DNA from 2 places in the Diaphorobacter ruginosibacter genome. Region 2 is predicted to be linked to the other one. Evidence: riboswitches for the same ligand, from Rfam matches in the RefSeq annotation. Region 2 holds a riboswitch; the other holds the start of a gene.
The links. Region 2 has a riboswitch for glycine ahead of gcvT (glycine cleavage system aminomethyltransferase GcvT). Riboswitches for the same ligand answer to the same signal wherever they lie in the genome.
Positions count from the first base shown of each region.

Region 1: linked by a shared signal. The riboswitch ahead of H9K76_RS18010 (D-amino acid dehydrogenase) and the one ahead of gcvT (glycine cleavage system aminomethyltransferase GcvT) in region 2 are both predicted to bind glycine.

Region 1 is NZ_CP060714.1:3,964,833-3,968,237, reverse strand. It holds gene H9K76_RS18020 (hypothetical protein) at 1-667, shown strand, start outside; gene H9K76_RS18015 (GNAT family N-acetyltransferase) at 716-1,003, opposite strand; glycine riboswitch at 1,253-1,361, shown strand; glycine riboswitch at 1,362-1,479, shown strand; gene H9K76_RS18010 (D-amino acid dehydrogenase) at 1,537-2,805, shown strand; gene H9K76_RS18005 (amino acid permease) at 2,910-3,405, shown strand, end outside.
Region 2 is NZ_CP060714.1:2,371,746-2,375,150, forward strand. It holds gene gcvT (glycine cleavage system aminomethyltransferase GcvT) at 101-1,237, opposite strand; glycine riboswitch at 1,292-1,403, opposite strand; glycine riboswitch at 1,419-1,526, opposite strand; gene H9K76_RS10725 (TRAP transporter large permease) at 1,540-2,817, opposite strand; gene H9K76_RS10730 (TRAP transporter small permease) at 2,814-3,308, opposite strand; gene H9K76_RS10735 (TRAP transporter substrate-binding protein) at 3,393-3,405, opposite strand, start outside.

The DNA of each region.
Region 1 (3,405 bases), 1.6 Mb from region 2:
AGGCTATGAACTTAAGGAAGATTGGGTTCCCAGGCATTGGCATCCTACTGCGCGGGGTGTGCCGCAGGGACCATCATGGCCCGTGGGCGGCGAGGGACGAGGGCAATGCGGCTGTTGTGGTGGTCCGCTGTGCCATCTGCTCAGTCTTCCGGAGTCATTGGTATTCAACAGTTCCAATGGGCTGAACCGTACGGTGAAGACAGATGAATGGATGAGCAAGGCGCAACCGGCTGTCAGCCTGTCCTTGTGCATGTCCTGCCTTGAGAGCGGTGCGGGTGAACTGCACTACGGGCATGATGCCGGAGGGGGCGCAACCTGCCTTCATCCCAATACGGTATCGGAGCCGGAAATACCGGACTACGTTGTCGACGGCCCGTTGCTTCCAGGTACCATGCGGCTGGCCCGAACCGCCGAGCGATGGTCGGCCCAGCCCTGGGAAGTGGGACAGTATCTGTATCGCGTCGGAGGGGCGCCGACCTGGGTGCAATCGCCCTGGTATCCGGTGTGCCGCCACTGTGGCGATGCAATGCACTTCGTGTTGCAGCTTGATTCCGGTTTACCTGAGGCCCGTCGCAAGGTGGAGCGTCTGTGGGGCAGTGGCGGACTGCTTTACGCATTTGCGTGCACGCCCTGCAGGCGCAGTGCATTCCTGATTCAGCATACCTAGGGAGTTTTGCAGAGGCTCCCTACGGACCCACGGTACGATTCAGTTTGATCAGACCAGCACGTCGCGTATCGACGCATCCTTGCCGAACTGCGCCTTGGCAAAGGGACACAGCGGCAGCACCTTGGTGCCGCTCGAGCGGGCCCAGGCGACCAGTGCGTCGAGCAGTTGGCGGCCTACGCCTTCGCCACGCAGCGACTCGTCGACATCGGTGTGGTCGATGATGATCATGGAGGCATTCGTGCGGCTGTATGTCATCTCGGCAATACGTTGGCCGAGCTTTTCGACATAGAACGCGCCTTTGGAATCTTCTTCCTGATGGTGGATCGGGTATGGCATGGTCAGACTTCGGGATAAGGTCGTTGGGTGTTGGTCCGGATTCGGGACGTTATGTCGTCTCCGAGTCATGGTCAAGTCTCGTTGATTGTTCAGTGGCCTTGCGACAATGGGGACTTAGGGCTTGAAGTGTTTGTGGTCCTGGTGGATGTTTGCAGCGCAAGGGAGAACGGGCTCACTGACACAGCCCTGTAGAAACCCGTATATCCAAGACGTGGCGATGTCCCTATAGTCGCCCTTCAGGCTTTCAGCCCAGTGATGTCGAGAGAGACTGCAGCGCACGATCTACGTATGTGCCGCATGCAGCGCCGAAGGAGCAACCGCCCCGGAAACTCTCAGGCAAAAGGATCGGCATCACTTGTTTCACCACTCTGAAGAATGTCCGGCGCCATCGTCCGCCAGGCATACCGAAGGAGCAAGCGAGTACCGCTTCGTGCGATACCTCGTGAATCTCTCAGGTCCAGAACAGAGGGGGCGTCCGATGCGCATGGTGCGCACGGGCTCCATCCCTTTGACGTATCTGGAGCTGGATCATCATGAAGACAATCGCCGTTATCGGAGGCGGCATCACGGGCGTGACCACGGCCTATGCCCTGGCCAGGCGCGGGTTTTCCGTCACCTTGTTCGAGAAGCAGCGCTACGCCGCCATGGAGACATCGTTTGCCAACGGCGGACAACTCTCGGCATCGAACGCCGAGGTATGGACCCATTGGTCCACCATCCTCAAGGGCCTCAAGTGGATGCTCAAGAGCGATGCACCGCTGTTGCTCAACCCCAAGCCGAGCTGGCACAAGCTCACGTGGTTTGTCGAGTTTCTCTCGGCCATTCCGCACTACCAGAAGAACACCGTGGAGACGGCCAGGCTGGCCATTGCAGCGCGTGAGCACCTCTTTTCCTGGGCTGAACAGGAAGGCATCGGTTTCGACCTGAAGAAAGAGGGCATTCTTCATATCTACCGCGACCAGGCGGGCTTCGAGCATGCCGGCAAGGTCTCGAAGCTGCTGGCTCAGGGCGGACTGGAGCGGCGTGCAGTGACCCCGCAGGAAATGCGGTCCATCGAGCCGACCCTGTCCGGCACCTTCTATGGCGGTTACTTCACGGAGAGTGATTCGACCGGCGACATCCACAAGTTCACCAGCGGCCTGGCTGCCGCGTGTGATCGCCTGGGCGTGAGCTGCCTGTACGGGCAGGAGATTCTTTCCGTGGCAAGCAACGGCAGGCAGGCCAGCGTGACCGTGCGCCATGGAAAGGAAACCGCCACGACCTCTTTCGACGGCATCGTGGTATGCGCCGGTACGGCGAGCCGCGAGCTGGCCGCCAGTCTGGGCGACCATGTCAATATCTATCCGGTCAAGGGCTACTCGATCACGGTCAACTTGCTCGACGAAACCAGCCGGGCATCCGCGCCGGTCGTGAGCCTCCTGGACGACGAGACCAAGCTAGTCACCAGCCGCCTGGGCGATGATCGCTTCCGCGTGGCCGGCACGGCCGAGTTCAACGGCTACAACAAGGACATCCGTGCCGACCGCATCCGCCCGCTCATCGATTGGGTGCAGGCCTGCTTTCCGGGCGTCAGCACCCGCAGCGTCGTGCCCTGGGCCGGCCTGCGTCCCATGATGCCGGACATGCTGCCGCGCGTTGGGCGGGGCAGCAAGCCCTGCGTCTTCTACAACACCGGCCACGGCCACCTGGGCTGGACCCTGTCTGCAGTCACCGCAGACATGATCGGCGACATCGTCCAGCAGTCCATGGGCGGCACCACCGCGAGGCCGCGGCCCGCACCCCTCGCGCACGCCAGCGCATAAGTTCAGGGTACTGGCTTTTTCCATCATCAACCGATCGCGGCAGCCATTGCGCCCCGTGCGGGGTGACTGTTGCCGCGTGCATCACAAAAACGGAGACAACCAACATGGATCGCACAGACTGCACGGCAGCCGGAGGGCTGCCTCACACCCAAGGAGAACTTGAGCGCGGGCTCAAGGACAGGCATATCCAGCTGATTGCCCTCGGGGGCGCCATCGGCGTGGGCCTGTTCCTTGGTTCCGCCAAGGCCATTCACAAGGCGGGGCCGCTGCTGCTGGTCAGCTATGCCATCGCCGGACTGGCCATCTTCTTCATCATGCGTGCCTTGGGCGAGTTGCTGGTGCACCGCCCTGTGGCGGGCTCCTTTGCCACGTATGCCGAGACCTATGTGAGCCCCTGGGCGGGCTTTGTCACTGGCTGGACCTACTGGTTCACCTGGGTGGTCACGGGCATGGCGGAACTGACGGCCATCGGCATCTATGCTCACTACTGGTTTCCCGCGATACCGCAATGGGTTCCGGCACTTGCCACGCTGGCCGTGCTGCTGGGAGTGAACCTTATCGCAGTCAAGGTCTTCGGTGAGCTGGAGTTCTGGTTCGCCC
Region 2 (3,405 bases):
AGTCAATTGAAAAAACGGTTGAGAGTGGTCAGCCAGCAATGTAGCGCGATTTCATGTCGTTCCTTGCCTGGCCGGCCCTGCGGATGAATGGATCGATGGATCAGCCGCGGAAGTAGTTGGTTGGCACAAACGGCGTGGCGCTCACGACCATCGGCACCTGCTTGCCCCGCACGATGGCAAGGATTTCGGTGCCGGGCTTGGCATAGGCCGTCTGCACGTAGGCCAGCGCAACCGGCTGGTTCAGCGTCGGACTCAGCAGGCCGCTGGTGATCCGGCCGATGTTCTGGCCTTCCGCGTTCTGCAGTTCGGCGGGTTCGCGTACCGGGATGCGCTCCTTGGCGATCAGTCCCACGCGCTTGCGCGCAAGGGTATCCGGCTGGTCGATCTGCGCAAGAATCCTGGCCGCGCCAGGGAAGCCACCGGCGCGCTCGCCTCCGGTACGGCGCACTTTCTGGATGGCCCAGTTCAATGCGGCCTCGGGCGGCGTCGTGCCGTTGTCGATGTCGTTGCCATAGAGGCACAGGCCGGCTTCGAGACGCAGCGAGTTGCGCGCGCCCAGGCCGATCGGCTTGACCTCCGCCTGCGCCAGCAGCGCACGGGCGAATTCCTCGGCACGGCTTTCATGCACCGAGATCTCGAAACCGTCTTCGCCCGTGTAGCCGCTGCGGGTGATGAACAGGTCGGCATTCTTCCACTGGAACTCGCCGCCGGTCATGAACACCAGCTTTTCAACGCCAGGAACCAGGCGCGAGAGCACGGCCGCAGCCTGGGGGCCCTGCAGCGCGAGCAGGCCGCGTTCCGGCATGGGGATGACCTCGCAGCGGTGCCCGATGCGCTCGATGATGTGCGCGATGTCGCCCACCTTGCAGGCACCATTCACGATCACGAAGATGTCCTTGCCGCGGTTGAAGAACATCAGGTCGTCGATGATGCCGCCTTCGTCGTTCAGCAGCAGCCCGTAGCGCTGCTTGCCAACGCCGAGGCCGATCACGTCGACGGGCATCAGGGTTTCAAAGGCTGCAGCAGCATCGGCGCCGACCAGGCGCAGCTGGCCCATGTGGGATACATCGAACAGGCCGGCGGCGCTGCGTGTATGGTTGTGCTCGGCCATCAGGCCAGCGGGATACTGCACCGGCATGGAATAGCCGGCGAACGGCACCATCTTGGCACCCAGTTCGATGTGCAGTGCGTTCAGGGGCGTGGTGAGCAGCGGCGTGGCGGGCGAGGGCGCGGACATGAGTGGGAACTCCAAGGCAAATGATCCGGACGACCGGCCTCACGCCAGTCGCGGTATTGCCCTGCTGTCCGCTTTACCTGAGAGATTCATCGCGGGCACTGCCGCGACTTGCTCCTTCGGTGGGCGATCTTCACTGTGAAGGCCGCCTCTCTCCAGCTGGGGAAACGCCCGCATCACTGCGGGCGGCTTGCCAGTCCTTTTGCCTGAGCGTTCGGTGTCTGCCTGCGCCTTCGGCGGCCCGCGTCATCCCTATGTGATGGGTGAGCGGGCTCTCTCCTGACAAGTCGTGAAGTATAACTTTTCTATCGCGCGTAAACCAGATCGCGCAACCCCAGGGAGATGCCCGGCACATAGGTGATCACCATCAGGCACAACAGAATCACGCCCACGAACGGCAGCAACTGTGTGACGATGCGGTCCAGCGAGATCCGCGCCACGGTGCAGGCGGCGAACAGGTTCACGCCGAAGGGCGGGGTGATCATACCGAGCGCCAAGTTCACGACCATGATGAGGCCGAAGTGCACCGGGTCGATGCCGAAATGCTGGGCCACGGGAGCAAGGATCGGCGCGAGCACGATGATGGCCGCGCTGGTTTCGATGAACATGCCGATGATGAACAGCGCCGCGTTCACTCCCAGCAGGAACATCGCGGGCGACTTGAGTACTTCCTGCAGCCAGTGGCCGATGGCATCGGGCACGCCGGCACGTGTGATCAGGAAGGCAAACAGCCCGGCGTTGGCGATGATGAACATGATCACGGCCGAGGACAGCGCCGACTTGCGGAAGATGGCGTAGAGGTCCTTGATCTTGATCTCTCGGTAGATCAGCATGCCCACGACCAGCGCATAGAACACCGCCACGGCGGAAGCCTCGGTGGGCGTGAAGATGCCGCCGTAGATGCCGCCCAGGATGATCACGGGCATCAGCAACGCCCAGCCGGCCTGCAGCAGCGCGCGGCCGAACGACATGCGGCCCTCGCCGTCGTTCTTGCCCCAGCCCTTCCACTTGCAGAACACCCATACGAACAGCATCAGCGAGAGGCTGATGAGGATGCCGGGGCCGAAGCCGGCGATGAACAGTTCGCCAATCGACACCTCGGCGCTCACTCCATAGAGAATCATCGGGATCGAGGGCGGAATGATCACGCCCAGTTCGGCACTCGTGGCCTGCAGCGCGGCGGCGAAGCTGGTGGGGTAGCCATGCTTGATGAGCGCGGGAATCAGGATGGCGCCGATCGCGAACGTCGTGGCCACAGACGAGCCCGAGACCGCCGCGAAGATCATGCAGGTGAGCACGCAGGTCATGGGCAGGCCGCCCTGGACGCCGCCGACGATGCTCTTGGCGAATTCGACGAGGCGGCGCGATATGCCGCCCGTCTCCATCAGGTTGCCCGCGAGGATGAAGAAGGGGATCGCTGCGAGCGGGAATTTGTTGATCGCCGCGAACATCTCCTTCACGGAGATGAGCATGTTGGCGTTGGACATGTGAATGCCCGCGATCGATGCGAGGCCGATCGAGACGGCCACCGAGACGCTGAGCGCGAAGCACAGCACCATGGTCGTGATCATCACTGGAGTCATTGTGCGGTCTCCAGTTCAAGGCGCTTGGGATCGAGAAGATTGCCGACAATGCCGGGAATGCTGAACAGCGCCCCCACCGGCACGGCCAGATAGGCCCAGAACATGGAGACGGACTCCAGCCCGGCCATGGACTGCACTGCGCCGCGGTTGGCGTAGTCGAATCCCCACCAGATGAGCACGCCGATGAGAGAGAGCGCGGCGAGCGTCACGACCCAGTCGAGCACGCGGCGCATGCCCGGCGGGCTCCAGCGGTAGAGCACGTCGACGCTGACCATGGCTCCCTGGCGGAACGCCATGGGAATCGCAAGGAACACCATCCAGATCAGGCAGAAGCGGATCAGCACTTCGGTCCACTCGGCGGGTTGTTCAAGAACAAAGCGCATCAGGATCTGAAAGATGCCGAGTGCAGAGGATATGGCCAGCATGGCGCAGGCGCCGGCCATGGCGATGGCGGTGGTCCATCGCTCAAAGGAAAGAAACAGGGATTTCATGCGCGTGCGCCCAGGCTGGTCCGCTGAAGACAAAATGCCCGCATCGCGTGAATGGAGCGATCTGCGGGCGAGGGGTGTCGAGGATTACTTGTAGTCG